DNA from 3 places in the Methylocystis hydrogenophila genome. Region 2 is predicted to be linked to each of the others. Evidence: predicted binding sites of a transcription regulator. Region 2 holds the regulator's gene; each other region holds the start of a gene.
The links. The regulator PhoB, encoded in region 2, activates phosphate uptake and scavenging genes when phosphate is short. The targets are predictions, from matches to a motif close to TGTCATNNANCTGTCAT.
Positions count from the first base shown of each region.

Region 1: the regulator PhoB is predicted to act here: its motif matches at 9,071-9,087, upstream of BN69_RS04160 (DUF2794 domain-containing protein).
Region 3: the regulator PhoB is predicted to act here: its motif matches at 5,475-5,491, upstream of BN69_RS02785 (OprO/OprP family phosphate-selective porin).

Region 1 covers NC_018485.1:889,462-899,648, reverse strand. Annotated here, with positions in the region: gene BN69_RS04195 (Na+/H+ antiporter) at 1-232, shown strand, start outside; gene clpB (ATP-dependent chaperone ClpB) at 404-3,025, opposite strand; gene BN69_RS19380 (hypothetical protein) at 3,204-3,368, opposite strand; gene BN69_RS04185 (hypothetical protein) at 3,378-3,614, opposite strand; gene BN69_RS04180 (MOSC domain-containing protein) at 3,709-4,467, shown strand; gene BN69_RS04175 (DUF4167 domain-containing protein) at 4,472-5,338, opposite strand; gene prmC (peptide chain release factor N(5)-glutamine methyltransferase) at 5,856-6,755, opposite strand; gene htpG (molecular chaperone HtpG) at 6,758-8,779, opposite strand; gene BN69_RS04160 (DUF2794 domain-containing protein) at 9,152-9,559, shown strand; gene BN69_RS04155 (NAD(P)/FAD-dependent oxidoreductase) at 9,594-10,187, opposite strand, start outside.
Region 2 covers NC_018485.1:2,470,506-2,480,692, reverse strand. Annotated here, with positions in the region: gene BN69_RS12055 (pyridoxal phosphate-dependent decarboxylase family protein) at 1-1,120, opposite strand, end outside; gene BN69_RS12050 (fumarylacetoacetate hydrolase family protein) at 1,239-1,946, opposite strand; gene BN69_RS12045 (Hsp33 family molecular chaperone) at 1,974-2,945, opposite strand; gene argF (ornithine carbamoyltransferase) at 2,945-3,889, opposite strand; gene BN69_RS12035 (aspartate aminotransferase family protein) at 3,889-5,085, opposite strand; gene BN69_RS19970 (hypothetical protein) at 5,082-5,210, opposite strand; gene BN69_RS12030 (GcrA family cell cycle regulator) at 5,501-6,019, shown strand; gene phoB (phosphate regulon transcriptional regulator PhoB) at 6,038-6,784, opposite strand; gene phoU (phosphate signaling complex protein PhoU) at 6,781-7,494, opposite strand; gene pstB (phosphate ABC transporter ATP-binding protein PstB) at 7,519-8,304, opposite strand; gene pstA (phosphate ABC transporter permease PstA) at 8,301-9,143, opposite strand; gene pstC (phosphate ABC transporter permease subunit PstC) at 9,156-10,145, opposite strand.
Region 3 covers NC_018485.1:580,026-590,212, reverse strand. Annotated here, with positions in the region: gene BN69_RS02795 (exonuclease SbcCD subunit D) at 279-1,484, shown strand; gene BN69_RS02790 (AAA family ATPase) at 1,481-5,254, shown strand; gene BN69_RS02785 (OprO/OprP family phosphate-selective porin) at 5,540-7,303, shown strand; gene BN69_RS02780 (Fe2+-dependent dioxygenase) at 7,566-8,216, opposite strand; gene BN69_RS02775 (hypothetical protein) at 9,246-10,187, shown strand, end outside.

The sequences.
Region 1 (10,187 bases), 1.6 Mb from region 2:
GGACTACTTTCTGTCGCGCGTGCGCATGAAATGCGAAGAAAATGAAGAACGCCGCGCGCTGGCGGCGCTTCACGACGAGATCGACCTGCAGCTCATCGCCGAGGAGCGCAAATTGATCAATGGCATGCTGCCGGACGGCAAGCTGACCGACGAAGCCCGCCGTCGGATTGAGCGCGAACTCGATCTGCGCGAAGCGGACGTGCTGAACCGGAGGAAAGAGCGGCTGGGGTAGGCCGACGCGCCGCGTCAAGAACACGGCGCTCGGGAAACGTCAAGAGCCCCCTCCCTGTCCCTCCCCCGCTTCGCGGGAGAGGGGACGCTTACGAGCCGCAACGCGGAAAATTTGATCACGCGCCGAGTCCCACTCCCTCTCCCGCGAAGCGGGGGAGGGTTGGGGAGGGGGTTACGCGTTGCCCACCGTTCGCAGCAGCGGTGCGGCATGACGATGCGTCGACTTGCCGTCGATGATCAGGCCCGAAGCGTCGGCAGACACTTCGACGCTCGCGCCGTCGATGATCTCGCCCGCGAGCAGTCGCTCGGCAAGCGTGTCCTGCAACTCCTTCTGCATGACGCGCTTCAAGGGCCGCGCGCCATAGGTCGGGTCGTAGCCCTTGGCGGCCAGCCAGTCGCGCGCCTTGGCGTCAAGATGCAGCGTGATCTTGCGATCTTCGAGGAGCTTCTGCAGCCGCTTGACCTGGATGTCGACGATGGCGCCCATATCCTCGCGCCGCAGGCGGTTGAACAGGATGATCTCGTCGACGCGGTTCAGGAACTCCGGCCTGAAATGCGCCCGCACCACCTGCATCACTTCATCGTGCACGGCGGAGGAATCCTCGCCCTCCTTCTGCATGACGAGGAACTCGGAACCGAGATTCGACGTCATGATGATCAGCGTGTTCTTGAAATCGACCGTGCGGCCCTGGCCGTCAGTCAGGCGCCCGTCGTCGAGCACCTGCAGCAGCACGTTGAAGACGTCCGGATGCGCCTTCTCGATCTCGTCGAAGAGCACGACCTGATACGGCCTGCGACGGACGGCTTCGGTCAAAGCGCCGCCTTCCTCATAGCCGACGTAGCCGGGCGGCGCGCCGATGAGCCGCGCCACCGAATGTTTCTCCATATATTCGGACATGTCGAGCCGCACCATGGCGGTCTCGTCGTCGAACAGAAACGCGGCGAGCGCCTTGGTCAGCTCGGTCTTGCCGACGCCGGTCGGGCCAAGGAAGATGAAACTGCCGATCGGGCGGTTCGGGTCCTGCAGTCCGGCGCGCGCGCGGCGCACCGCGGTCGAGACCGCGACGACCGCGTCATGCTGGCCGACGACGCGCTTGGCGAGCTCGTCCTCCATGTGCAGCAATTTCTCGCGTTCGCCTTCGAGCATCTTGTCGACCGGCACGCCGGTCCAGCGCGAGACGACCTGCGCCACGTCATTGGCGGTGACCTCTTCGTCGACAAGCGTGTCGGCTTCGGTTTCCGTCTCCTTCAGCTTTTTTTCCAGATCCGGGATCACCCCATAGGTGAGTTCGCCGGCGCGCTGATATTCGCCGCGCCGCTGCGCCTGCGCGAGTTCATTGCGGGCGGCTTCGAGCTGCTCCTTGAGCTTCTGCGCGGAGCCGAGCTTGTCCTTCTCGGCCCGCCAGCGGGCGGTGAGCGCGCCCGATTTTTCTTCAAGGTCGGCAAGCTCGCCTTCGAGCTTCGCCAGGCGATCTTTTGACGCTGTGTCCGTTTCCTTCTTGAGCGCTTCCTGCTCGATCTTCAGCTGAATGATGCGCCGGTCGAGTTCGTCGAGCTCCTCGGGCTTCGAGTCGATCTGCATGCGCAGGCGCGACGACGCCTCGTCGATGAGGTCGATCGCCTTGTCCGGCAGGAAGCGGTCGGAGATGTAGCGGTTCGACAAAGTCGCCGCGGCGACGATCGCGCTGTCGGTGATGCGCACGCCGTGATGGAGTTCGTATTTCTCTTTCAACCCGCGCAGGATCGAGATCGTGTCCTCGACCGTCGGCTCGTCGACGAAGACCGGCTGGAAGCGCCGCGCGAGCGCCGCGTCCTTTTCGACATGCTTGCGATATTCGTCGAGCGTCGTCGCGCCGACGCAATGCAATTCGCCGCGCGCCAGCGCCGGTTTCAGCAGATTGGAGGCGTCCATCGCCCCATCCGCCTTGCCGGCGCCGACGAGCGTGTGCATCTCGTCGATGAACAGGATGACATTGCCTTCGGCGGCGGTGACTTCGTTCAGCACCGCCTTCAGCCGCTCCTCGAATTCGCCGCGATATTTCGCGCCGGCGATCAGCGCGCCCATGTCGAGCGCGAGCAGCTTTTTATCCTCGAGCGACTCCGGCACGTCGCCATTGACGATGCGCAAGGCGAGCCCCTCGACGATCGCGGTCTTGCCGACGCCGGGTTCCCCGATCAGCACCGGATTGTTCTTGGTGCGGCGCGACAGCACCTGCACCGTGCGGCGGATTTCCTCGTCGCGTCCGATGACCGGGTCGAGCTTGCCTTCGCGCGCCGCTTCGGTGAGGTCGCGGGCGTATTTCTTCAGCGCGTCATAGGCGTTTTCGGCGGAAGCCGAATCCGCCGTGCGGCCTTTGCGCAGATCTTCGATCGCGGCGTTGAGCGTCTGCGGCGTGACGCCTGCGTCGCGCAGAATGCGCGCGGCCTCGGAATCCTTCTCCATCGCCAGCGCCAGCAGCAGCCGCTCGACGGTGACGTAGGAATCGCCCGCCTTCTGGGCGATCTTCTCGGCGTTGTCGAAAAGCCGGGCGGTCGCCGGCGCGAGATAGAGCTGGCCGGCGCCGGAGCCGCCGACTTTCGGCAGTTTGGCGAGAGCGGCTTCGGTCTTCGCCAGCGCCTCGCGCGAGCGCCCGCCGGCGCGGTCGATCAGGCCGGCTGAAAGCCCCTGATCGTCGTCGAGCAGGACTTTCAATATGTGCTCGGGCGTAAACTGCTGGTGGCCTTCGCGCGTCGCCATCGACTGCGCCGACTGCACGAATCCGCGCGCGCGTTCGGTGTATTTCTCAAAGTTCATTTTTAGCCCCTCTGACCATGAGGCGGCCCTTTGTTTTAAGCGGCGCGCCTCGCGTCCAAAATTTCTCGTTCAAGGCCCCTTGCGGCTGCCCTCGTGGTCGATATGGGAAGGGCCGCACGGGGTTAAAGGGGGTGCGGCGCGAAAGCGCGGACTCGGCCGCTAGCAAAAGATATATCGGTTAACCGCGCCCGCCCGCTCCAATGGCGCGCCATCCCCCATAGAGCGCGAGCGCCACAAGCGACAGCATCATCGCATAGACCAGGCTGGAGGCGATGAGGCCGGCGGCGGGACTGCCGTACATCGCATAGATGTCCGGGGGCCGCTGCGCGGCGCCAGGGCTCAAATGCGCGAATCAGAGCGCCGCGGCGCCGAGAACGCCGATGACCGCCCAGAACCCAGCGCCGATCTTGCCGCGGAAATAGAAATACAGCGCGGCGCCCGTGAGCGCGTATTTCACCGAAAGAAAGGCGGCGGCGATCGACCATGCCCCTGGTTGCGAGAAATCGTCGCGTGACAGGTGGTCGAGATCATGCGCGGCGGAAAGCGCCACTGCGGCGAGAACGAGGACCGTGAGCGTCTTGTCCGGCATGGCTGGCTCTCCTTGCAAACGGCCGAGTCTATTTTCCTGACGGCCGGCGAGGTGTAGGCAATTCGCCTCGACTTGTCATCGAACTGGGACGTCCATGCGACTCGCCTCTCTCTACCGTTATCCCGTCAAAGGCCTCTCGCCCGAGCCGCTGGACGCCGCCGATCTGAAGACTGGCAATTATTTCCCGGGAGATCGACTGTTCGCGCTGGAAAACGGCCCTTCAGGCTTCGATCCAGCGGCCCCCGAGCACCAGCCCAAGATCAAATTTCTGATGCTAATGAGGAACGGCGCGCTCGCGGGTCTTGCGACGCGCTACGATGACGCGACAGGGGTATTGACGATCGCCAGGGCAGGGCGCGAGGTCGCGCGAGGGGATTTGCGGTCGGCGGAAGGGCGCGGCGCCATCGAGGCCTTCCTGACCGGCTTTCTTGGGCCCGAAATCCGTGGCCCCGTGCGGCTTATGGCAGCGCCCGACGGTTTTCGCTTCACGGATTCGAAGTCGGGCTTCGTCTCGCTCGTCAATCTGGCGAGCGTCGCGGCGATCGCGCAGGCGCAAGGGGCCGCGCTCGATCCGCTGCGGTTTCGCGCCAATCTCTATGTCGCAGACATGGGCGCATGGGCCGAAGCGACGCTCCCGGGGCGCACCCTGTCGATCGGCGGCGCGCGGCTTGAGGTGCTCAAAATGACCGATCGCTGCGTGGCCACCGGCGTCGAGCCGGGCACGGGGCGACGCGACATGGACCTCGTCCAAACCCTGCGCCAGAATTTCGGCCACATTGATTGCGGCGTTTACGCGCGGGTGATCGAGGGTGGCCGGATCAAGGCCGGCGACGCGATCAGCTTCCTCGCCTAAAGGCCTAGAACCGGTCCGGCTCCAACGGAAGTTCGCCGACCTGCGGCGCGTCATCGTCCCGTGCGCCGCCGGCGACGTCATCCATCGGCGGGCGCGGGCGCCGGCGCCGGCGCGAACTCAGATGATAATTGACGCCGCCCTCGTGTTCACGCGGCGCATTCTCGCGCTCGAGAACGGGTTCCGCTCCAGCGCCCTCGCTCGGAGCGGCGACGCGCGCCACTGGCGCGGTGATGAATGAGGGAAGCGCCGTCCCAGGTTCGCTCTCGGCCGCGCTGGCCTCGGGGCGCGGCTGGAAGCGTCGGTCGCGGCCGCGCTCATATCCCTGGTGACGCGGACGGTCGCCGCCCTCGGCGTTGCGGTCGCGGTTGAACGGCGGTCGTTCATGCCGCTGCGGGCGTTCCGGACGCTCCGCGCGATCGCCGGCGCGCATCTCGCCGATCGGGCGCTCCTCAAACGGCTGCGGCTGCGGCTGGGGCTGCGAAAAATGCGGCTGCGGCTGCGGCGCGAAGGGCGGCGGCGGCTGGAAGGCCGGCGGCGGCAGCCGTTCGGCAAGCGGCGCGAAACGGTCGGGAAGCGGGGCGAAATCGTCGTCGTCCTCGGAGGTGTCGATCTCCGCTTCCAGCTGCGGGCGTCCATAGCCGTTGACTTGCTGCTGCTGCTGCGCGGCGGCGATCAGCCGGAAATAGTGCTCCGCATGCTGCAGCAGGCTCTCGGCCATGATCGTGTCGCCGGAAGACTGCGCGTCGCGCGCGAGCTGTAAATATTTTTCGGCGACATGCTGAGCCGTGCCGCGGATCTTCACGTCGGGGCCATTCGACTCATAGGATCGTGTAAGCGGATTGGGCCCTTTGCGGTTGCTCCGTCCGCGCATTCTCTTGTTTTGCCCTGGTCTCATCAAACTCCCCGAAATCTTGCTGCGCTCGGCCCCGCCTGCGCGGCGTTCCCAACAAAGTCGCCGCTAAATTCCTTCGCCCGGCGCATGCGCCAACGGACAGGCGACAGCAATCCGTTTCGGACTCAAGCTTCGATAACGCTGTGCGCGAGTCGATTTCCTCAAGTCGGCCGCAGTCGGCGGCCCCACGTCGCTCTGCGCCAATTCCCCTCAGCGCAACTGCTTGATGTCCAACGCGACTGCATGCCTGCCTAACGGACCACAACGCCCCCGACAATCGAAGTGGTCTTCACTCCGGCGCTATCATGTCGATTTCGACGTTGCTCCTGGCCGGTCGTTTCGGGCTGCCGTTCGCGAAGCGGCGCCAAAGCGTTTCGAGTTCACTCTCGAAGTCGGCGATCGGTTGGACCTGGGATGACTATAGTGGAGGGGGTGGCCCCCAACAAGGCCGAGCGCGGCGCGACGGGCCAAAAAAGGGGTTACTGTCGCCAATATGTCACGGCCTTGGCCGTTCAAGCCGCGCCGCGACGACCCTCTCGTGGCCGCCAATGTCGCGCGCCACGCGCTCGATTTTGAAGCCCTCGGCCTCCAGCAGCGCGGCGACGACGCCAGCTTGATCGAAGCCGACTTCGAACGCCACGACGGCGTCCTCGTCCATGAGCCGCGGCAGGTCGCCGATGATCTCCCGATACCGCTCGAGCCCGTCGGCGCCGCCGTCGAGCGCCAGCGCCGGATCATGGAGCCGCACCTCGGGATCGAGTCCAGCGATATCGTCCGTGCGCACATAGGGCGGATTGGACACGATGAGGTCGAAACGCGCCTGAAGCGCCTCCGCCCAGCGGCCGCGCACGACCGCCGCGCGGTCCGCCAGGCCGCATCGGGCGAAATTTGCGGCGGTGGCCGCGCAGGCGTCCTGCGAGAGATCGACGGCGACGGCGCGCGCGGCCGGAAGCTCGCTGAGCAGCGCGCAGGCGATCGCGCCCGAGCCGGCGCCGAGATCAAGTATCGAGAGCGGCGCGCCGCCCCGTTCCGCAACGAAGCGCAGCGCCGTCTCGACCAGCGTTTCCGTGTCGGGCCGTGGATCGAGCACTGACGGCGCGACGGCGAGGTCGAGCGTCCAGAATCCGCGCTCGCCAAGAATGCGCGACACTGGCTCACGGGCGGCCCGTCGCGCCGCGTAGCGGGAGAGGGCGCGCGCCTCCTCCTGAGAAAGCGGCGCGCGTGGCGTCATGGCGAGTTCGAGCCGCGTCAGTCCTGTGGCGGCGCGCAGCAGAGCGCGCGCGTCCTCCTGCGCGTCGTCGATCCCCCGCGCGCCGAGATAGTCCGCAACTGTCGCGATCGCCTGGGCGCGCGTCAGCGGATCGTTCGTTGCGGCCTTCCTCGCGCCCAGACTCATCTCTACCCCCGGCTGGCGAGAAGCGCCGTCAGCCTCTTTGCGAAAGCCGCTGCGTCGATCGGGTGCTCGCCGTCGGCGACGCGGGCGAGATCGAGCAGCAGAAACTGATCGTCGCGCGCCGCTTCGCGCCCCTTTGCGCGCAAGGCCGTCGCAAGCGCGACGATCGCTTCATGCCTCGGGTTGATCTCCAAAACCGGCTTTCCGAAGGCCTGTTGTCCATGTTCGGCCAGAAGGCGGGACAATTGGCGGTCAAATCCGGTATCGGGCGCCACCAGGCAAACGGCGCTGTCGGTCAGCCGCGTCGAGGCGCGCACGTCGTCGACATGATCCGCAAGCGTCTCCTTGAGGGCCGCAAGCAGGTCGGCGACGTCGGCCGGCGCCGGCGTCTCGGTCTTGGCGTCCTCGACCAGCGCGATCGAATCGATGTCGGCCTGGCCCTGCGTGACGGATTTGAATGGCTTGCCTTCATAGCCGAGCGCGCTCGTCACCCAGAAGGCGTCGACGGCGTCGTCGAGAAGCAGCACTTCGACGCCTCTCGCCCGGAAGCCTTCAAGCTGCGGGCTGGCGCGCAGCCGCTTCATGTCGTCGCCGACAAGATAATAGATCGCTGTCTGATTTTCCCTCAGATCGGCGACGTAATCCTTGAGCGTGCGGGTCTGTTCCTCGGACTTCGTCGAGGCGAAACGCGCAATTTCGAACAGAGCGTCGCGGCGGCTCGGATCTTCATGCAGCCCCTCCTTGATCACGGAGCCGAAGTTCTTCCACACATCCGCGAATTTTTCGGGCTCGGCGTCCGCGAGCTTTTTGAGTTCCTGCAGAATGCGCGTGGCGATGGCCTTGCCGATCGCGCCGGCGACCGGGCTTTTCTGCACCATCTCGCGCGAGACATTGAGCGGAATGTCGGCGCTGTCGACGACGATGCGCATGAACCGCAGCCAGGCGGGCAGCAGCTCCATGTCGCGCGAGATCAGCACGCGCCGCACATACAGCTTGGATTTGCTCTTTCGCGCCGGGTCGAAGAGATCGAACGGCCTCGCGCCGGGGACGAAGGCGAGCACCGTATATTCGGTGCGTCCTTCGGCGCGCCAGTGGGCGGTCAGCGCCGGCTCGTCGAGCTGCCCGGACAATTGCCGGTAAAAGTCGACATATTGCTCATGCGTTATGTCCGACTTCGGCTTCGTCCACAGGGCGACGCCTTCGGCGATCCGCCGCGGCTCTTCGCCCGGCGCCGCGATGAGATCGATCGGCGCGGCGATCGCGCCCGAATGTTCGCGCACGACGCTTTCGACCCGCCAGCCGTCAAGAAATTCATCGCTCTCGGCGTTGAGATGCAGCGTGACGCGGGCGCCGACGGCGGGCGCCTCTTCAAGCGGCAGAGCCGCGATCTGATAGGAGCCCTTTCCGTCTGAACTCCACAGCCAGGCCTGATCCTCGCCTGCCCGCCGCGTCGCGACCTCGACGCGACCGGCGACCATGAACGCCGAGTAGAAGCCGACGCCGAACTGGCCGATGAAGCCGGCGTCCTTCTCCTTGCCGAGTTTGTCGAGAAAGGCGCGGGTCCCCGAATTGGCGATGGTGCCGAGCGCGCCGATCAGCTCCTCGCGCGACATGCCGACGCCATTGTCGGCGATCGTCAGCGTGCGCTTCTCCTTGTCGAGTGAGATCGTGACCAGCGGCGCGGCGGCTTGCGCGGCGAGTTTTTCGTCGGAAAGCGCCTCGTAACGCAGCTTTTCGCAGGCGTCGGCGGCGTTCGAGACGAGTTCGCGCAGAAAGACGTCGCGCTCCGAATAGACGGAGTGCGTCATCAGCTCGAGCAGCCGCGCGACGTCGGCCTCAAAACCGAAATTGGCGGCGGTTTGCGGATCGGCGGCGGGAGCCGCGGCGGCGACGGATGCGGCGTCGTCGGTCATGTTCTCTCCGATGAAAAGAAAAAGAGAATGCCCGTCGCGATCGGCGCGACAGCGCATCTTGAGTTCGTCATTGTCGGGAATTTTGCAAGAGCCGCGGCGGCGGACCGCCGCCATGGGCGCCGCCTCGGGCCGCTAAAAGCGGACGAGGCGACTAGCTAAAGCTAGACGGGCCGGCGCGGGAGCGAAACTCCCGGCCGGCCCGACCATCGCCACGACCTCTAAATCTCGGAACCACACGCTTCGGGGGGCTGGGGGGCTGACGAAACCGAAAACGCGTGGCCCCGAGCTGTCGAGGCAATGAACTTCATTTTGGGCGGCGCGTTTGGCTGGCAAGGGGCGCCATGCCGGCGAAAGTATGATTCTTCCCAGCCAAATCTTATCAGCGCGCAAAGACACGAAGATTCTCGTCGTAAACCGGTCATTAAGTCTTGCCCGGCGCATCCTTGCGGGCCAACATGGTTAAGACAGATCGAGGAGAGCGGACGCATGGCGGAGTCGGAGACGACGGAGCCCAGCCGGGTTCGACCCGCGCTCGTCGTCGTGAACGGCGCTTCGCCGGACGCGGCGTCGGGCGCTCGGGGAGACAAGCGCGCGCCGGTCTCGTTCAGCCGCCTGGAGCTCAACGTCATCTTCAATCTTTACGGCGCGAAAGTCGCGCAGGGGGAATGGCGCGACTACGCCATCGACTTCACGCCGGCGAAGGCCGTGTTCTCGATTTTCCGGCGCGCGAGCGAGGCGCCGCTCTATCGAATCGAAAAGGACCCGGCGCTGGCGCGTCGGCAGGGCGCCTATTCGGTCATCGCGGCGACAGGACTCGTGCTCCGGCGCGGCCATGATCTGGCGCGCGTCGTGCGGGTTCTGGATCGCGCCTTAAGGCTCGTCGGCGCCGAATAGGCGCACAGCCTCTCACAAAGGCGTCGGCGCAAGATCAGAAGCGGTCGGCTCGATAGGGCGCGGGATCGATGAAGGGCTGTTCGCCCGTCATCATATCGGCGAGGAGCCGGCCGGAAACCGGCCCGAGCGTCAGCCCATGATGCGCATGGCCGAAATCGAACCACAGGCCGCGATGACGCGGCGCCGGACCGATGATCGGCAGCATGTCCGGCAGGCAGGGCCGGGCGCCGCGCCAGGGGTCGGGGTCCAGCCGCTCCGCCAGCGGAAACAATCGGCGGGCGGTCGGTTCGCAAACCTCGATCTGCACCGGCGTCGGCGGCGCGTCGCGGCGGGCGAATTCGGCCCCGCTCGTCAGCCTGACGCCGCGCCGCATCGGCGCCAAAAGATAACCGACGTCGGCGTCCAGGATCGGATGATTGAGCGTTGCGCCGTCCTTCGCCGCGTAATGCATGTGGTAGCCGCGCTTCCAGCCGAGCGGAATGCGATAGCCGAGCGGCCCATAAACAAAATCCGACCAGGGGCCGAGCGTCACGACCGCGGCGCCCGCGACGAGCGGCCCTGGCGCGGCCTCGACGCGCCAGCGCCCGTCCGGCTCCTGTGAAAGGCTGCGCGCGTCTCCGGCGAGCAA
Region 2 (10,187 bases):
GGCCCAAACGCTTGGCGCCGAAGGTTTCGATGGTGAACCAGGCTTTGAGCGCGCGAAAGCTGCGCGACAGGTCGGGGCCGAGATCGCAGGGCCAGGTGTCGCCCGCCGCGAGGCCGCGCGGCGCGCGCGTCAGATAGGCCGCGTTCGCCGCGAAGGCGCGCTTATGGGCTTCCTTGTCGCGAACCAGAAAAAAGCCGGCGTCATAAGGGACATGCAGCCATTTATGAAAGTCGAAGGCGACGCTGTCGGCCCGCTCCAGCCCTTTGACGAGCGGCTTCAGCGCCGGCGAGAGCGCCGCCAGCGCGCCGAAGGCTCCATCGACATGGAACCATAAATCCTCGGTGTGCGCGACGTCGGCGAGCCGGTCGAGCGGATCGATGGCGCCAGTGTCGACCGTGCCCGCCGTGCCGACGATCAGAAACGGCCTGAACCCCGCCGCGCGGTCGGCGGCGATGGCGCGGCGAAGATCGCGCACCTTCATCGCGCGCCGCTCGTCCGAAGGAATGAGGCGCAGATGCCGCGCGCCGAGGCCCGCCAGCTCCATCGCCTGGCGCACGCAATTATGCGCCTCTCGCGACGCATAGGCGATGAGCTGGCCCGGAAGCGCGCAGAGCCCGTTAAGCCGAACGTCCTTGTCGCCATAGGCCTGGTCGCGCGCGACGAGCAGGCACAGGAAGTTGGCGATCGAGGTGCCGGTGACGAAAACGCCGCTCGCGTCGGGCGGAAAGCCGAAAGCCTGCGCCATCCAGGCGGCGATCTGGCGCTCGACGTCGATGGCGATGTGATTGCGTCCGCCGCAGTTGGAGTTCATGCCCGCGGCGAGCATTTCGGCGATCATGCCGGCCGGCGTGCCCGCGCCCTGCGCCCAGCCCATGAACATCGGATGGGTGTTGCCGGTCGCGAAGGGCTTGATGTAGCGGTCGAAATCCTCGAGCACGGCGGAGAGGTCGCGGCCCTCTTGCGGCAGGTCGCGTTTGAAGCGCGCCCGCGCTTCTTCGCTTGGCTCGGTCCAGACGGGGCGCTCGCGGATGTCGCGCAGATAGTCGAGCATCATGTCGAGCGCGCGATGGCTCTCGGCGCGAAAGTCGTCCCAGTTTTCGGGGTCGAGATTGACCGGCATGTCTAGAGCCTCGCGCGCCGGCGGCTCAGTGGAGGCGCAACCACGGTTGCGCAAGATCGCGCGAAGGCGTTTCACGCCTGTGCAAATAGCCGGGTTTCCCTGCTTGGCGCAACCTCGGTTATTTTCCGATGCTTACGGCCACGGAGCCGACATGTTCCACCTCGCCGTCGACAATGTCCCCGGGAAGGAGCGGTCCAACGCCCGAGGGCGTGCCGGTGAAGATGAGGTCGCCGGGCGCAAGCGTGACATTTCGCGACAGCGCCGCGATGATGTCCGGCACGCTCCAGATAAGATCGCCAAGGTCGCCCGCCTGTCGCAGCGCGCCATTGACGCAGAGCGCGATGCGCCCCCGCGTCGGATGGCCGATGGCGGCGACGGGGCTGATCGCGCCGATGGGCGCCGAATGGTCGAAGCCTTTGGACATGTCCCACGGCCGCCCGGCGCCGCGCGCCGCGGCTTGCAGGTCGCGCCGGGTCAGGTCGATGCCCGCGGCATAGCCGAAGACGCAGTCGAGCGCCCGCTCGGCGGGAATATCGGCGCCCCCCTTGCCCAGCGCCGCAACCAATTCGATCTCGTGGTGAAGATTATGCGTCAGCGTCGGATAGGGAATCGTCGCGCCGCTCTCGACCACCGCGTCGGCGGGCTTGGAGAAGAACGCCGGCGGCTCCGCGTCCGCGCCCTCGGCAGGGTCCTTTCCCATTTCCCGGGCGTGCGCGGCGTAGTTCAGCGCAATGCAGAAGATCCGCCGCACGGGAAATCGCCGCGCATCCTGCGCGATGGCGACGCTTGGGAAGGGCGGCGGCGGAAAGATAAACTCAGCGGACATTCTATCGGCTTTGCGCTTGGCGGCTGATCAGTCGAAATCGGTCGGGTCGAAGCTGCGCAGCGTGCCGCAGAATTCGCAGGTGACGCCGATGCGGCCGTCGTCGCCGATCATATCGCTGCGCTCTTGCGGCGAGAAGCTCCTCAACAGCTTGTCGATGCGCTCGCTCGAACAGCGGCAGAATTCCTCGAGCGCGCGTTCGGTGAAAACCTTGACGCCCCGCTCATGGAAAAGGCGATAGAGCAGGCGCTCGCCCGAAAGCGCCGGATCGACAAGCTCGTGGTCCTCGAGCGTGGCGGCGAGCGCCTGGCCCTCGGTCCAATGATCGCTGTCGTTCTCGGAAGGCTCCTCCGCGCCCTCAGGCGCGTCGCCGGGCGGAAGATCGCGGGCGCGCGCCCCGCCGGGCGGCAAATATTGCAGCAGCAGTCCGCCGGCGCGCCAGCCGGCGCCCTGCGGCGTGACGATTTCGGCGACGGCGAGTCTGACGAAGGACGGGATCTGCTCCGATTGTCGGAAATAAATATGCGCGACCTCGGCGAGGCTCTCGCCCTCCAGCGGCACGACGCCCTGGTAGCGCGCGGCGTCTTCCTCGCGTTCGATGGTGAGCGCCAGATGACCGCGTCCGAACAGCGCCGCCGGCGAGGCGTCGCGCATTTGCGCGACCCGCTCGGCGTCGAAACGGGCGAAGCCGCGCAGCTTCCCCGGCGCGTCATAGTCGACGACGAGCATGTCGACCGGGCCGTCGCTGCGCGTCTGCAGCTGAAAGCGGCCGTGCGATTCCAAAATCGAGCCGAGCAGCGCGGCGAGCGCCACCGCTTCGCCGAGCAGGCGCGCGACCTGCGGCGGATAGGCGTAATGATTGAGGATGGAATCGACCGTCGGGCCGAGACGCACGACGCGGCCGCGCAGGTCGAGCGCTTCTACGGCGAAGGGCAGCACCCGGTCATCCTCGGAATGGAGCGCGACTGGCCGGCTCGGCGCCGAGCCCCCGTCTGGCGCCATTAGAATTGCCCCGGCGCGAGACACCAGCACAGCACGCCTTTTTGGGCGTGAAGGCGGTTCTCGGCTTCGTCGAAGACCACCGACTGCGGTCCGTCGATGACTTCCGCGGTGACTTCCTCGCCGCGATGCGCCGGCAGGCAATGCATGAAGATGGCGTGCTTGGCGGCCGCGCGCATCAGTTTCGAGTCGACCTGATAGGGCGCGAGCGCCGCGCGGCGCTGGTCCTCGTCCGCGTCGCCCATCGACACCCAGCAGTCCGTGATGACGGCGTCGGCGCCGGCCACCGCCTCATAGGCGTCGCGCGTCAGATTGATCTTCGCGCCATTGGTTTTCGCCCAGCCCATCAGTTCTTCCGAGGGCGCGAAGTTCGCCGGCGTCGCCACATTGATCGTGAAGCCCAGGCGGCCAGCGGCGTGCACCCAGCTCGTGAGCACATTGTTGGCGTCGCCGCTCCAGGCCACGATGCGCCCTTCGATTGGTCCGAGATGCTCCTCGAAGGTCAGCACGTCCGCCATCACCTGACAGGGATGCGACTGTTTGGTGAGGCCATTGATGACCGGCAGATTGCCGAAGCGCGCCAGCTCCATGAGATCGGGGTGCGACAGAATGCGGACCATGATCGCGTCGAGAAACCGCGAGAGCACGCGCGCCGTGTCGGCGATCGTCTCGCCGCGGCCAAGCTGCATTTCGGCGCCGGTGAGCATGATCGTCTCGCCGCCCAGTTCGCGCATCGCGATGTCGAAGGAGACGCGCGTGCGGGTCGAGGGCTTGTCGAACACCATGCCGAGATATTTGCCGGCGAGCGGTCGTTCGGTCGGCGCGACGCCTTTGACGCGGCGCGCCTTGAGCGACGTCGCGAGATTGAGAATGCGGCGCAGCTCTTCGCCGGAGTGATCGGAAAGATCGAGAAAGCTGCGCGGCCGCGTCAGCGAATGGGCGGTCATCACGCGGCTCCGAGCTTTTCAACGGGCGCGGCGAGCCGGGCGCATGCGGCGAAAAGGCGCGACGACGCCGCCGCGACGTCGCTCTCGTCGATGACGAGCGGCGGCAAAAGACGCACGACATTGTCGCCGGCGAGCACCGTCAACAGGCCTTCGGCGCGGGCGGCGGCGGCGAAGTCGCCGTTCGGTATCCGCGTCTTGAGGCCGAACATCAGCCCTTCGCCGCGGATTTCTTCGATGAGCGACGGATAGCGGTCCTCGAGCTCCGCCAGCCGCTGGCGCAACAGCGCGCCAAGCTGCGCGACGCGCGCCAGGAAGCCCTCCGCGAGCACGACGTCGAGAACGGCGCCGCCCACCGACGTCGCCAGCGGATTGCCGCCGAAGGTGGAGCCGTGCGCGCCGAGCGTCATGCCTTTGGCGGACTCGCGCGTCGCGAGGCACGCGCCGATCGGAAATCCGCCCCCCAGCCCCTTGGCGAGCGCCGCGATATCGGGCGCGACGCCGGCATGTTCGCAGGCGAGGAACTTGCCGGTGCGGCCGACGCCGCATTGGACTTCATCGAACGCCAGCAGCAGCCCGCGCGCGTCGCACAGCGCCCGCAGCTGCGCAAGGAACGCCGGCGAAAAGACGCGCAGCCCCCCTTCTCCCTGAATCGGTTCGAGCAGGACGCCCGCGGTTTCTTGCGTGATCGCCGCCTCGACGGCGTCGAAATCGCCGAAAGGAACCTGATCGAAGCCCTCGACGGGCGGCCCGAACCCATCAAGATATTTCGCATTGCCGCCTGCGGCGATCGTCGCGAGCGTGCGGCCATGGAAGGCGCCTTCGAAAGTGATCAGCCGATAGCGTTCCGGCTGCCCGTTGACCGCGTGAAATTTACGCGCGGTCTTGATCGCGCACTCCACCGCTTCCGCGCCGGAATTGGTGAAAAAGACCAGATCGGCGAATGTGGCGTCGCAGAGCCGCTCGGCGAGCCGCTCGGCTTGCGGGATGCGGAAGAGATTGGAGACATGCCACGGTTCTTCCGCCGCGCGCTTCAAGGTCTCGACGAGGCGCGGGTGATTGTGGCCGAGCGACAGTACGGCGACGCCCGCGCTGAAATCGAGATAGCGGTCGCCGTTTTCCGCAGTCAACCACGCGCCTTCGCCATGTTTGAACGCAAGATCGGCGCGCGGATAGGTCGGATAAAGCGCTGACGTCAAAAGCCCTGCTCCATGCTCCCGTCGCTGGCTTTAGCCAGAGGAAGCTCGAAAAACAAAGCGCCGCCCTTTTCGGGCGGCAGTTCAGAGCGGATTTTAAGCGCGCCGCCCGACGCGGTCAAATCCATGGCGCGGTTCGATCATTCGCGTCAAAGCGGCGGGCGCGGCTGCGCAAGGGTGAGTCCTGCGAGCAACAGTCTCGCCGAAAGCCTGTTGAGAACGCCAGCGCACGCTTGCCAGCGCGACTCGCGCATGATTCAAAGTAAATAGAAAGTTTCTAGTCGGCGCCCGCGTAGTTCGTTTGGGCGTGTTCTCTCGAGTGTTGATGCGCAATCACATCGCCGCAGGGCTTCAGGCCTGCGCTGCGGTCGGAAGAACCATCCGAGCCGCGCTCGACCCGAAAGAATGGAGAAGCCTGATGTCATGGACCGACGAACGCGTCGAACTGCTCCGCAAGCTCTGGACCGATGGTCTAAGCGCCAGCCAAGTGGCGGCTGAACTTGGACCGGGCATCACCCGCAACGCTGTGATCGGAAAGATCCATCGTCTCGGACTCGCCGAACGCGCCAAGACGGCGAGCGCGCAGCGGCCGCGCGCGGCCAAAGCTCCTCGCCCGACGCACCCGCGCATGAACGGCGTCGCCTCGCACGGCAATCTGGCGCTCGCGTTCACGCCGCATGCGCTGGCGGCGCCGCGGCTTGCGCCTGAAGAAGAAGTGGTGATCCCGATTTCGGAGCGCGTCACGATCATGGAGCTCCGCGAATCCATGTGCCGCTGGCCGATGGGCGATCCGACGTCGCCGGAGTTCCGCTTCTGCGGCTGCAAGTCGACTGTTGGCGGCGGGCCGTATTGCGCCTATCATGCGCGCGTCGCCTATCAGCCGGCCCAGGATCGCCGCCGCGCGCGCGATCAGCTCCGAACGCAGCGCTACGCGTAATCTGCGTCGGCGGACGCGTCACTCGTGTCCGAAGGTTTCGTCGAAGGAATAGCCCGCGCCGCGGACCGTGCGGATCGGATCCTTCTCGCGGCCGCGGATCAGCGCCTTGCGGAGCCGTCCGACATGGACGTCGACCGTGCGCTCGTCGATCTCCGCCGACATGCCCCAAACGCTGTCGAGCAGCTGCGCGCGCGTGAACACGCGTCCGGGCTTCTCCATAAAATATTCGAGCAGCCGGAATTCGGTCGGACCGAGGTGGATTTCGCGGGCGGATCGCCGCACGCGACGGGTGTCGCGGTCGAGGTCGATATCGCCGAGAGTCAGCCGTGAGGCGACGCGCTCGGGGCGCGCCCGGCGCAGCAGCGCGCGCACCCGCGCCATCAGCTCCGGAGTCGAAAACGGCTTGACGACATAGTCGTCGGCGCCGACGGAAAGACCGCGCACGCGCTCGCCTTCCTCGCCCCGCGCGGTCAGCATGATGACAGGCATGTCTCTGGCGCTGTCCCGCGCGCGCAGGCGTCGGCAGATTTCAAGTCCGGAAACGCCGGGCAGCATCCAGTCGAGAATGACGAGATCCGGCGGCGACTCCGCGAGCCGCAGCTCGGCTTCGTCGCCATTGTCGACATGCTCGACCTGATAGCCTTCAGCTTCGAGATTATACACGAGCAGCGTCGCGAGCGACGTTTCGTCCTCGACGACGAGGATGCGCGGCGCCCGATCGCTTTTCCCGCTCCGCTGTAAAACGGCGGACGTCACGTCACTCATTGGGCCGCCTCATCCTTCCCGAAGTCGGCGACGCGCGATTTTGGCCGCTCTGTAGGCATCGCCTCGCCGGTGACGAGATAAACGATCGTCTCCGATATATTCGTTGTGTGATCGCCGATCCGCTCCAGGTTCTTTGAGCAGAACAGCAGATGCGTGCAGAAGGATATATTGCGCGGATCCTCCATCATGAAGGTGAGCAGATCGCGGAATACCGAGTCCTCCAGCGCGTCGAGATCGGAATCGTTCTGCCACACCGCGCGCGCCCGCTCGGTGTCGCGCAAGGCGTAGGCGTCCAGCGCGTCCTTAAGCTGCATCGCGGCGATTTCGTGCATCGACTTTAGACCGACGATCGCGCGCGGGACGCGCGCCTCCGACACGATCTTGAGCGTTCGCTTGGCGATGTTCTTGGCGAGATCGCCGACGCGTTCGATGTCGCCGGAAATACGGATCGCGGCGATGCATTCGCGCAGATCGACGGCGAGCGGCTGTCGGCGCGCGATGGTGAGAATGGCGTTCTCTTCGATTTCTCGCTGCAGCGCGTCGAGCCGCGGATCGCTGGAGACGACCCGATGGGCGAGGTCGACGTTGAAGCCGGAGAGCGCATCCATCGCCTCCGCCAGCATCTTCTCCGCGACGCCGCCCATTTCAGCGATGCGACGTCCGAGCGCCTCAAGGTCGCGGTCGTAGGATTTAACAATATGATCGCTCATGAGCGCCGTCCTTGAATCGCTGGTTTAGCCAAAACGGCCGGTGATGTAGTCGAGCGTCCGCTTTTCCTTCGGCTTGTTGAAGACGTCGTCCGTTTCGCCGAATTCGACGAGCTCGCCGAGATACATGAAGGCGGTGTAGTCGGAGACGCGCACCGCCTGCTGCATGTTGTGGGTGACGATTGCGATCGTGTAGCGGTGGGTGAGCTCGTCGATGAGCTCCTCGACTTTCGCGGTCGAGATCGGATCGAGCGCCGAACACGGCTCGTCGAACAGGATGACTTCCGGCTGCACCGCGACGCTGCGCGCGATGCAGAGGCGCTGCTGCTGTCCGCCTGAGAGGCCGAGACCGCTCGTATGCAGCTTGTCTTTCACCTCGTCCCAAAGCGCTGCGCCGCGGAGCGCGCTTTCGACGCGCGCGTCCATGTCGGCGCGCGACAGCTTTTCATACAGCCGAATGCCGAATGCGATGTTTTCATAGATCGACATCGGGAAAGGCGTCGGCTTCTGGAAAATCATGCCGACGCGCGAGCGCAGGGCGTTGAGATCGATCGCCGGGTCGAGGATGTTCTCGCCGTCGAGCAGCACCTCGCCCTCTGCGCGCTGACCCGGATAAAGATCGTACATCCTGTTCAACACGCGCAGCAGGGTCGACTTGCCACAGCCGGAAGGCCCGATAAACGCCGTCACCTTGTTGGTGCGCAGCGGCAGGCTGATGTTCTTGAGCGAACGATCCGCGCCGTAATAGAAATCGAGGCAGCGGACCGAAACTTTCGTTGGCGGCTCTTTGGTGGCTTGGACAGCGGCGTTCATTTCGGTTTCCTCCGGCCGGCGCTGAGCGCGCGCGCGGCGATCGATAGGGCAAGAACAGCGACAGTGATGAGCAGCGCGCCCGTCCAGGCGAGTTGCTGCCAGTCTTTGTACGGCGATAGCGCGAACTGGAAGATGACGACCGGCAGACTCGCCATCGGCGCGGCAAGATCGGTGCTCCAGAACTGGTTATTGAGCGCAGTGAAAAGCAGCGGCGCCGTCTCGCCCGAGACGCGCGCCACCGCGAGCAGCACGCCGGTGATGAGGCCGGCTTTTGCGGCGCGGTAGGCGACCTTCCCGACGACATGCGCGCGTGGGGCGCCAAGCGCGGTCGCCGCTTCGCGCATCGATCCCGGCACGAGCAGCAGCATGTCCTCGGTCGTTCGCACGACGACAGGGACGACCAACAGCGCCAGCGCCACGGCGCCGGAGATCGCCGAGAAGTGGCCCATCGGATGCACCAGAATGGTGTAGACGAAGAGGCCGACGACGATCGACGGGGCGCTAAGCAGGATGTCGTTGATGAAGCGCACGACCAAGGTCAGCTTCGTATAGCGTCCATATTCCGCCATGTAGGTGCCGGCCAGCATGCCGAGCGGCGTGCCGACCGCAACGCCGATCGCGGTCATGACCAGCGAGCCGGCAATGGCGTTGAGCAGTCCTCCGGCGCTGCCGGGAGGCGGCGTCATTTCGACAAAGACCGCCGGCGACAGACCGCGGACGCCTTCATAGAGAAGCACCCCAAGGATCACAAAAAGCCAGGACAGCCCGAAAATCGCCGCGACCCAGCAGAGCGTCGTCGCGATGGAGTTTGCGCTGCGTCGAGATGCATAAAGAGACATGAAGCGCCTCCCTTACGCCGACTTCTGTTCGATGCGCATCAGCATGTAACGCGCGGCCGCCAGAACGACGAAGGTGATGAAGAAGAGGATGAGGCCGAGTTCGATCAGCGCCGAGGTGTAGAGATCGCCGACCGCCTCGGTGAACTCATTGGCGATCGTCGCCGAAATCGTGGTGCCGGGCGCGAGCAGCGACCCGGAAATCTTGTGCGCATTGCCGATGACGAAAGTGACCGCCATCGTCTCGCCCAGCGCGCGTCCCAGTCCAAGCATGACGCCGCCAATCACGCCGACGCGCGTGTAAGGGATGACCACGTAGCGCGTCACTTCCCATGTCGTGCTGCCGATGCCCCAAGCGGCTTCCTTCAGCACCAGCGGCACCGTTTCGAAGACGTCGCGCGAGATCGAGGCGATGAAGGGCAGCACCATGATCGCGAGAATGAAGCCCGCGGTCAGCATGCCGATGCCGTAAGGCGGGCCGGCGAACAGCGTCGAGAACACCGGGATATCGCCAAAGGCGGCGATCAGCGCAGGCTGGACATGCGACTGGAGAAACGGCGCCAGAACGAAGAGGCCCCAAATGCCGTAGATGATCGACGGAATTCCGGCCAGCAGCTCGATCGCGGTGCCGATCGGCCGACGCAGAACATAGGGGCAAAGCTCGGTGAGGAAAATCGCGATGCCGAGGCCGACGGGCACGGCGATCAGCATGGCGATGATCGACGTCATGACCGTGCCGTAGATCGCCGGCAGCGCGCCGAAATTCTCGGTGACCGGATTCCAAGCGTCTGAGAATAGGAAACCTATCCCGAACGCGCGTATCGCCGGCAGAGAGCCATGCACAAGAGAGACAATGACCCCGCCTAGTATAAGGAGAACGACCACGGCCGCGGCGCGGGTCGTTTGGAAGAAGATACGGTCGGTTCGGGCGATGCGCGCCAGAACTCGCGTACGATCTATCGCCACCTCGCGGGCAGCCGTCTGCTCCAACACAACATCAGACACGTCGACTTCTCCGCCTGACAAACGCCGATCTGTCTCGACCTC
Region 3 (10,187 bases), 1.9 Mb from region 2:
GAAGGCCCGCGCCGCGCCGTCCGCCGCGGAGGACGGCTTCGCCTTCTGAACGCGATAAACGCTGGTGAAACAGTAAGCTGCAAGAAGCGGCCGGGATCTCAAAAGTAATCGGTATGTCTTTGTTTCGACGACTGCTATGCTGATCTATCGCCGCGCGCCGCTTCGCCGCTCGTCCCTGGCTGTGAGATCGAGGCGAAAACCGCGGATTATTCGCCCCACGCCAGCGCGGCCAAGCCTGGCCCTTGCCCACCGCCGACGGCCTGTTGCCTACTGCTGGAGTGATTCGCCTTCTTCACACGGCCGACTGGCATTTGGGCGCGACGCTGCAGGGCTGGTCGCGCGACGCCGAGCACCGCGACGCGCTGGCGCAGCTTGTCGCCATCGCCCGGGACCGGGCGGTCGACGCCGTCATCGTGGCGGGCGACGTTTTTGACAGCCTCAATCCTTCCGCCGACGCCCAGCGGCTGCTCTATGACACATTGCGCGACTTGCGCGTCGCCTGTCCGCATGCGCGCATCGCGCTCGTCGCCGGCAATCATGACCCGGCGGCGCGACTCGAAGCGCCGCGCGCCTTGTTCGAGATGGCGGACGTCGTTTCGATCGGGGCCTTTGCGCGTCGCGACGGCGCCTTCGACGCCCGCGCGCATCTTTCGCCGATCCGCGACGCCAGCGGCGGAATTGGCGCATATTTGCTCGCGTTGCCTTATCCGCGCGCGGTGGATCTGCCCGTAACGAGCGGAGGCGGCGCCGCCAGCGCCGTGCGCGAGGCCTATCGCGAGGCGGTCGAAAGCGCGCGGCGCGACATCGGCGCGGCGCCGCTCATCGTCACCGGCCATCTTCATGTCGCGGGCGCGCTCGAATCGGAAGGGTCAGAACGACGGATTCTCGTCGGCGGCGAACACGCCCTTCCGTCCGACATGTTTTCGCCCGATATCGCTTATGTTGCGCTTGGCCATCTGCATCGTCCGCAATCCATTGGCCGCGAGACGATCCGCTACTCCGGCTCGCTCATTCCCATGTCGAAGACCGAGATCGGCTATGCGCATGGGGTCAGCATCGTCGAAGTCGATGACAGCGGCGCCGTTGTCGTCGAACATGCGCCGATCATCCGCCCCGTCCGTCATTTGCGGGCGCCGGCGAGCGGCGCTTTGCGCCTTGCTGAACTTGAGTCCGCGCTTGCGGCGCTCGATTTGGACGCTTCGGCGCCGATAGACGCCTGGCCCTTCGCGCATCTCGCGGTCAGTGTCGACGGCCCAGCCGTTGGATTAAAAGCCGAGCTCGACGCCATTTGCGAGAAATTCCCGCTGCGCGTCGTTTCGACCAGCGTCGAGCGGACGCAAGCGCCGGCGGCGGCCCCGACGCCGCTGCGCCTTGCCGAGCGCAAACCGACGGATTTGTTTCGCGAAGCTTTTGAGCAGGCGCACGGCGTCGCCCCGACCGACAATCATTTCGACTGTTTCGAGCGTCTTCTGCAGGAGGCGTGACATTGCGCATTCTGGCGATCAGAGGCGCTAATCTCGCCAGTCTCGCCGAAGGCTTTGCCATCGACTTCGACAGCGAGCCGCTGCGCTCGGCGGGGCTCTTCGCTATCACTGGGGAAACCGGGGCGGGCAAGTCGACGATTCTCGACGCGATCTGTCTCGCGCTTTATGACAAATTCCCGCGCGTCGTCGCAGCTGGCGCGAGCGAAGGCGCGCCAGATCCCTCCGGAGAGACGCTCGGCTCTGGCGACCCGCGCGCAATTCTTCGTCGCGGCGCCGGACGCGGGTTCGCCGAAGTCGATTTTATCGGCATGGACGGGCTGCGCTACCGGTCGCGCTGCGACCTGCAGCGCGCGCGCGGCAGAGCGTCGGGGGCGTTGCAAAAGCGCGTCAGGTCGCTGTGGCGAATCGACGAGGCCGGCGAAATCGTCGCGCCGGTCGAGAGCGGCATAGAGCCCGTCAACGCCCGCGTCGTCGAATTGACGGATCTCACCTTCGACCAGTTTCGTCGCACGGCGCTTTTGGCGCAGGGCGAATTCGACGCGTTTTTGCGCGCCGACGCGAAGGAGCGCGCCGAACTTCTCGAAAAAATCACCGGCGCAGAAATCTATGGCGTTCTGTCGCAGCGGGCCTTTGAGCGCGCCCGCGAGGCGCAGCAGGCGACGACGCTTATCGAACGCCGTCGCGCCGAAATCGGCGTGATGTCGGAAGAGGAGCGCGCCGCAGTCGAGGCGGACGTCGCAGCGACCGAAGCCGAACGCGCGCAGGTCGCCGAAAGGCGCGCCGCGACGGCTGATGCGCTGCGCCGGTTCGACGCCTTGGCTCAGGCGCACGCAAAACTCGCGCAGGCGATGTCGGCGCGCGAGGGCGCCTTGCGGGCGTTTGACGAGATGGCGCCGCGGCGCGAAACGCTTGCGGCGCTCGCGCGGGTCGAGCCGCTGTGCGCGCCGCGGGACGAGATGCGGCGCACCGAGGAAGCGCAAACGGCGGCGCTCAAAGACGACGCCGACGCGAAAGCGAAAGCGGGCGCCGCGCAGGAAGCGTTCGCCGCTTTTGAGGCGCAAGCGCGCTCCGCTGCGGAGGCGGTGGCCGCCTCGGAAGCGGAGATCGCCCGGTTCGCGCCGATCTGGTCCGAAGCCGCGGCGCTCGACGCGCGCATCGCCAACCTGGCGCAGGAGGAGGCGAAGGCGCGGAGCGTCGCTCAGGACGCCGCGTCGCGCGCGCAGGCGAAGCGGGACGAACGCGCCGAAACAAGCGAACGGCGCGCCGATATCGAACGCGAGAAGGAGAGGGCGCTCGCCGATCTTGCGCGCCTCGAGCCGGCGCGGGCGCTCAGCGAACGCTGGCGAGACATCGACGATTGGCTGACGAAGCGCGCCGAAATCTCGCAGGCTAGGCGGGAATGCGATCGCGCGCTCGTTGCGGCCTTGGCCGACATCGATCGAGGCGACGCCACGCTTGCGGACTTTCACGCGCGCGACGCGCAGGACAGAGCCGCCTGCGAAAAGCTGGCCGGGCAAATCACCGACCGCGACGGCGCGCTCGCCGCGCTCGACGAACCGGCCGCGCTCGCGCGCGCCGACGATTTGGCGCGCGCCGTCGAGCTGAACGAAGCTTTGCGCAGATGCGCGCGCGCATTTGACGAGGCGGACGTCGCGGTGGCTTCCGCGCATCAGGACATCGACCGCTACGCTCAGGACGAAGCGGCGGTTCGACAGAAGCTTGAAGGATTGCATTCGGAGCGCGCGCGACAGGCGGCGCAAGGCGCCGAGGCCGAACGCTTCGGCGAATTGGCGGACGCCGCGGCGGATCCCCATGCGCTGCGATTGCGCGCGGCGTTGACCGATGATGCGCCGTGTCCCGTGTGCGGCGCGCGCGAACATCCTTTCGCCGAGACGCATGACGCGGCGCGCGCGTTAATCGAAGCGCTGCGGGCGCGGCGCGACGAGGCGCGGCGAACGCTCAGCAGATTGGACGAGGAGGCTGTCTCCTTGAGCGCGCGGGCGGCGCAGGCGCATGCGCTTCACGAAGACGCGTCGCGTCGCGCGGCGCAAGCGCAAGCGGCTCGCGCGCGCGCCGAGGCTGAATATGCGTCGCTGCTGACTGCGGATCGCGCGCGAGATATGACGCCGGAGCTGGCGCCGCCGACGACGATACCATCAGCCTCGCCGCGACTGCAGGCGTTGGCGAAGGAGCTTGCGACCGCGCGCGATGGCGTCGCGCAAAAGCTTCTCGCCGCGCGTCGGCTGCGAGAGGAGCGGGATCGGCTGCGCGAAGAGCGCGACGCGATTCGGCTGGCGCTCGACGCGCGGCAGGAGGAGCGCGCGGCGCTCGCCCATTCGCTCGAAGCGGCGCGCGAGACGCGGGCCCGCGCGAAAGCAGAAGGCGCGGGATTGATCGAGCGTCTCGACTCGCTCGATCGCGCGCTCGCGCCTTATCTCCAGCTTTGCGACCTCTCGGCCGCGGATCTCGATCGCGACGCCGCTTCTGCCCGCCGCCGGCTCGAGGCGGCGGGCGCGCAATATCGGGAGGCGCTGGCGCGGTCGGATGAAATCGCCGCAAAACTCGCCGCGATCGGGCTGACCGCGGAGCGCATTGCGGCGGAAGCAGACAGCGCATGCGCCCGCGAGGCTGAAGCGAAGGGTGATCATCAGGCGCGCGCAAGGAGCCTGGCAGAGGCCCGCGATGCGCGCGCGCTGCTTCTGGAGGGAGAAGCGACGGCCGCGCATCGGTCGCGCATCGAGGCGGGCCACCGGGCGGCTCTTGCGGCGCGGGACGAGGCGCGCGACCTTCTCGCTGAAGCCCAGCAGTGGAAAACCGCCTGCGAGACGCGTCACGCCCATTGCGCCAGCGCGGCGGAAAGCGCGGCGGCGCGCGCCGAAGTAGCGCGCATGGCCTTTGCGACGGCGCTCGAGGGCGCCGGCTTCGACGAGGCGACTGCGGCGCCTCTTCTTGCGATGTCGCGCGAAGCGCAGGCGGAGCTGCGCCGCGCCGTCGAAGCGGCGCAAGCCGGGCGCGCCGCCGCCGAGGCCGCCGTCAACGCGCGGCAGGTGGATTTCGATGAAGCCCAGGCCGTCGCTCCGGCGGACGTTTCGCGTGAGCAGCTCGCCGCGGAGGAGAAGAGCATCTCGGGTCGCCTCGACGAATTGTCGGCGCGGCTCGGCGGGCTGCGCGAGCGCGGCGCGAAGGATGATGAGGCGCGACAACGCGCGACAGCGCTCGCCGACGAGCTCGAACGGGCGCGCATCAACGCCAAACTCTGGAGCGAGATCAATGACGCCATCGGCTCGGCGAGCGGCGACAAGTTCCGCCGTTTCGCGCAGGCCGCGACGCTGCAGCATCTCGTCGGGCTCGCCAATCAGCGCCTGGCGCTGCTTGCGCCGCGCTATGCGCTCGAGCGCTCGGGCGAGGCCGGGTCGCTGGGCCTCCAGATCATCGACCGCGATCTTGGCGACGAGCGCCGTTCGACGCGTTCGCTCTCCGGCGGGGAGCGCTTCCTCGCGTCGCTGGCGCTCGCCTTGGCGCTCGCCGGACTCGAGGGGCGCGATTCATTCGTCGACACGCTGTTCATCGATGAAGGATTCGGCGCGCTCGATTCGGCGACCCTCGACGTCGTCATCGACGCGTTGGAGACGCTGCAGGGGCAGGGCAGGCGGGTTGGCGTGATCAGCCATGTCGATTCGCTCCAGCAGCGCATCGCCACGAAAATCTGCGTCGAGCGACGAGGCGGCGGAGTCAGCGTGGTGCGGCTGCGCGCGCCGAATTACGCGTGACGCGTAATGCCACTCGCCGACCACGAAAGAAGTAGCCGATCGATTCTTCCGGTGCGGATGAGTTGCGTCGAAAAAGCCGCAAATTTGCGATGACGCTTTCGGAAAAAAACTTCTGCTGTGACGGCAAAGCCACAAAAAACAATGATCAGTCGCCAGGACTGTGGCGCTGGCGCCACACCAGCTCTCACTCGCAACGTCACATTACGGCTAGGGCAAAGTTTGTCACGGGCCTGTCATCCAGCGTCGGCTTCACTGTCGCCCGAAAGCTAACCGGGGGATTGAATTATGAAACTTGGAGTTGGACAACGCGCGCTCGCCATCGCTGCGTTCGGCTTATTTACTTCGGCTTCGGCCACTCCGGCCGCGGCCGACACCGCGTCCGAGCTTCGCGAATTGAAGGCGCGGCTGCAGCAGCTTGAAGCGCAGGTCGCCAAGCAGCGCGCCGAGGTCAAGCGCGCGACGAATGTCGCGAACGCCGCTCAGGCGCATGTGAGCAAGGACGGCCATGGCCATCCGCCGCCGCCGCCGGTCTTCGTCAGCTTCAAGAACGGCCTCTTCGTCGAAACCGAAGACAAGGCCTTCTCCTTCCATGTCGGCGGCCGCGTTCACGCCGACGGCGGCTGGCAGAGCGATCCGGCCAATGGCGACGCGAGCAATGTGCTGCTGCGCCGCGCCCGTCTCGACATCGCCGGCAAGGCGTTCAAATATTGGTATTACCGGACGCAGTTTGAATTCGGCGGAAGCAGCGGCGCTGTGAGCGCGGCCAACGTTCGCGACGCCTGGCTGGCGTTCAAATATCCGATTCTGGCGAAGTTCGGCTTGCCCTATGAGCGCGATATCGTCATTCAGCTCGCCAATCAGTTGAGGCCTTTGGGTCTCGAGGCGATGAGCACCTCGAATTCCGGCATCACCTTCATCGAGCGTTCGATGATGTCTGACGCGTTCAACACGCCACGGCGACATCTCGGCGCGTCGATCTCCACCGGCGATCATAATTGGGGCGTCAAGACGGGCATCTACAGCACCAGCCCGCAGGATACGGCCAACCGTCCATTCAACAATCAGCTCGGCCAGTATTGGGAAGTTGACGGCCGCGCGGTCTACCTGCCGATCCGTACGGAAGAGGATCTGATCCATATCGGCGCCACGGGCCGATACTATAAGAACAACGGCGCGAGCAGCGCTTCGAACGACGAATTGCTGGTCGGTCGCGGCGTGCGCAACGAGGCGAATGCGCTCAACACGCGCCTGCTCGGCACGCCGGACATGTCGTGCAATCCGGGCGGACCGTTCAGTCTCGCCGGCTCACGCTGGGCGGCTAACACGACTCTCAACGGCCAACTCGTCCAGAACAACTGTCTGAGGAGCGTCGCAGCTTTCAACCTGGAGTTTGTCGCCATACACGGCCCCTTCAGCATCCAGGCCGAATATTCGCGCTCTTACTATAGCCGCGACTCCTACACGTCGGCGGGTTTGCTGATCACCCCCACCGCCTTGACGGGCGTCCCCGCGTTTCAGGCGGCGCGCCTTGCTGCGGGACAGGGTCTGCAAAGCTCCGCGTCATTCGACGGCTTTTATGCGCAGGCTCAGCTGTTCCTGACGGGCGAAACGCGCATCACCGGCTACACGGACATCGAGCACAACATCAACACGCCCTACACCTTCTCGACGGCGCCCAAGATCCTCAATCCGATCAGCAAGGGCGGCTATGGCGCCTGGGAAGTCGCGGCGCGCTGGAGCTCGATCAATCTCGACAACGGCGCGCAAGGCGCCTGGAGCTATCTCCCGGCCTATGGCGCGCTTGGCCTCGTTCCCGGCGTCGCCACTCCTACGGGACTGATCCCGGCCACTCTCGCCGCGAATTCGGTCGGGCTCACCGGCGGCCGCGTCAACAAGATCACGCTGGGCCTGAACTGGTATCCGGAAAAGGGCTACCGCTTCCTGTTCAACTACGGCCGCGTCCTCGCCAATGTCGCGCCCTACAACCAGCCTTGGCTCAACTCGAACGACACCAACTCCTTCCTCACCCGCGCGGAAGTCTGGTGGTAAGAGACTCTCACGTCTGACTCTCAAGCAATCCCGCTGGGTTCTCCCGGCGGGATTTTTGTTTTGATCTACGTTTGCGGGAACCGCGCAGGGGCGGGGGCTTTACACGAAAGCCGTTCGAACGGCTCGGATTGTCATTCCCAACGCGCGCGATCGGGAATCAAGACCAAGACCAGCGTTTTTGGATTGGGTCTGGATTCCCGGTCAGGCCTTTGGCCTGCGGGGAATGGCGCCGTCCAAGCGAACGAATTAGCTGGAATCCATATCACTCGTGCCACATCCGGATCAGATCGCCGATGATTTTGAGCTGCAGATCGGCGACGGCGTCATGTCCGTTCTTTTCCATATAGGCGCCAAGAACGGCGTTGAGATCTCGTAGAACTTTGCGGCGGCCTTCGTCGCGGATGCGGCTCTTGATCCAGCCGACGCAGGCGAGACGGCTGCCGCGCGTCACCTTGGCGACGCGATGCGTCAGGCCGGTCGAATAGACGAAGATGCTGCCGATTTTCGGTTTGACCTTGATGAGCCCGTGCTCCTGCTCGAGAACGAGTTCGCCGCCATCATAGTTGCTGTGATCCTCCAGAAACAAAGTGAAGGACAAATCGCAGCGCACGCCTTCCATGATCGGCGAATCCGAATGATTGCCGTATTCCATTCCCTCGTCGTAGCGATTGACGATCACGCCGACGAGCTTCTCCGGCATCGCGAAGAGATCGACGCCCGGGTGCGCAAGGATGAGCGACTTGATCTCGTCGACGACTTTGCCCGCCTTGCGCTCGTCAAGCTGAAGATTTTTCTTGACGTTCGCCGCCATTCCGCCTGCCGTCGACGCTCCCGAAACAAAGGGCGCGTTGAGAATGCGCTGGCGCAAGCGCGCGCATTGGTCGTCGTCGAGAAAATCATCGATGAGCAGCACGTTCGTCGCTTTCAAAAATAAGCGAGATAAACCCGCGCTACGCCAACGAGACGCCGTTGGGATAGCGCCGATGACGGCGTCGTTTTGATTGGGCGAGCGAGGCGTGTGCGCCTCGCCAGGTTGCTGAAGTTCGCGTCCAACATGCCCAAAGATAGTCTTTGCGGCAAGTCCGCCGGTTAGGACGAGACTGACCTAGCGAGACGAAGCGTCCACTCGAATCCAGAGCAGGGATTCCCGGCTGAAGGTTCGTGAACGACGAATGAGAACGTCCCGGATATCGGGAACATTCTCATTCGAATCCACCTTCGACTCACGTCTTTTCTGAATGTGATCTCGGACCCGATCTTTCGCTCACGGGAGCGCTCGCAGGCTTCGATCCTGCGAGCGGCTGATCGACGAGGATTGTTTCAGCCCCGTTCAGCCAAGTCCGCCACCACGCCCCTGCGGCGATAAGCTTTGCGCCCGGTGGATCGACCGTGGTCGGCGGGCTTTTGCCCACGGCCGGCAGGTCAGAAGCCTGCAGCTGTCGCGGTCCCTTTACAGGGCCCGTTTGTAGCGCCCCATCGCTTTTGGGGTTGGGGCTCTGTTGTCCATCGCAGGGAGGCGACGCGCCCTGGCGTTCGCCTAACCCGAACCGATAGTCGCAGGCGTCTGTTGCTGAGGTATTTCTGAAAATGGAGCTGTGTTTCTGTAATGTTTACGCAGCGTATAACGCAGCAATAATATTGCTGAAAGTTTGCTGGAATTGATAAAGCTTGGCACAGTGCGATTGTTGTCATAAAAAGTATAAGCACGTACGCAAAGTTATATGCTGCGTACTAAAATAGTTGTGTAGTTATAAGTCTTGTTTGATCAATCAATGGCATTTGGTGCTGTATAAATATGTACTTAAAGGTGTGGTACGCAGGCAACACATTAATTAGATCTTCAAAATACTAAGCTTGTACTTTATAAGTCATGGAGCTGTCATCCTGTGATGGCCATAAGTCGCGCGTTGTTTTCTAACGCTAATGAAGGCGCGAGGCTGACATGAGAATATCGACGAAGAAACGAGCGCTTGCCGGGGCGGCGCTTGGCGTTCTGCTTTTGGCGACCGGCGCGAATGCGGCGGGACACGACGCGCTCGAGCTGCGGGTGCAGGCGCTGGAGGCGGAACTCGCCAGACTTCGGAGCGATGCGAACGGCGGCGCGCACCACAGGCGCGCGGGCAAGGCGGCGCCGGCGCACGTCGAACAAGCGGCTGTCGCGCCGCCGTCCTCCGGACTCCCCGGCCCGGATCACCTGTATTTCAAAGGTCTGGAAATCACGCCCGCCGGCTTCTTCGCGGCGGAAAGCGTCTATCGCAGCCGTTGGATGGGCGCCGACATCAATACGCCGTTCCAAAATATTCCATACGGCTTCATACCCGGCACGCACACGTCAGAATGGCGCGCGAGCGCTCGTCCGTCGCGTCCGGCCTTGATGATCAAGGCCGATCTCGACAAGCAGACCCATCTCATGGCGTATGGCGAGGTCGACTTCCTTGGCGCGGCGCAGACGGCGAACTCGAACCTGAGCAATTCCTACAATGTTCGCCTGCGTCAGGCCTATGGCAACGTCGACTTCGACGAATACGGCGTGCACGTTGCGGCTGGCCAGATGTGGTCGCTCGTGACGATGAATTCGGTCGGCATCCGGCCCGATACGTCCCTGCAGCCGCCCGTCATCGATCACCAGTACCTTCCGGGCTATAACTGGGCGCGTCAACCTGGCTTCCGCCTCACCAAGGACTTCAACAAGCAGATTTGGGCCTCGCTCGCCATCGAAAGCGGCGCCACAACCTTCACCCCGCCGGGCCCCACGGCGTTCGGCACGACCGTTCTCCCGCTCGAGGGCTCGCCGATCCTCTTGGCGCCCCCGACCGGCGGCGGCCTGTTCTTCTCCGGCAATAATTACTCTTTCAACCGCATCCCCGACGTGATCGGCAAGCTA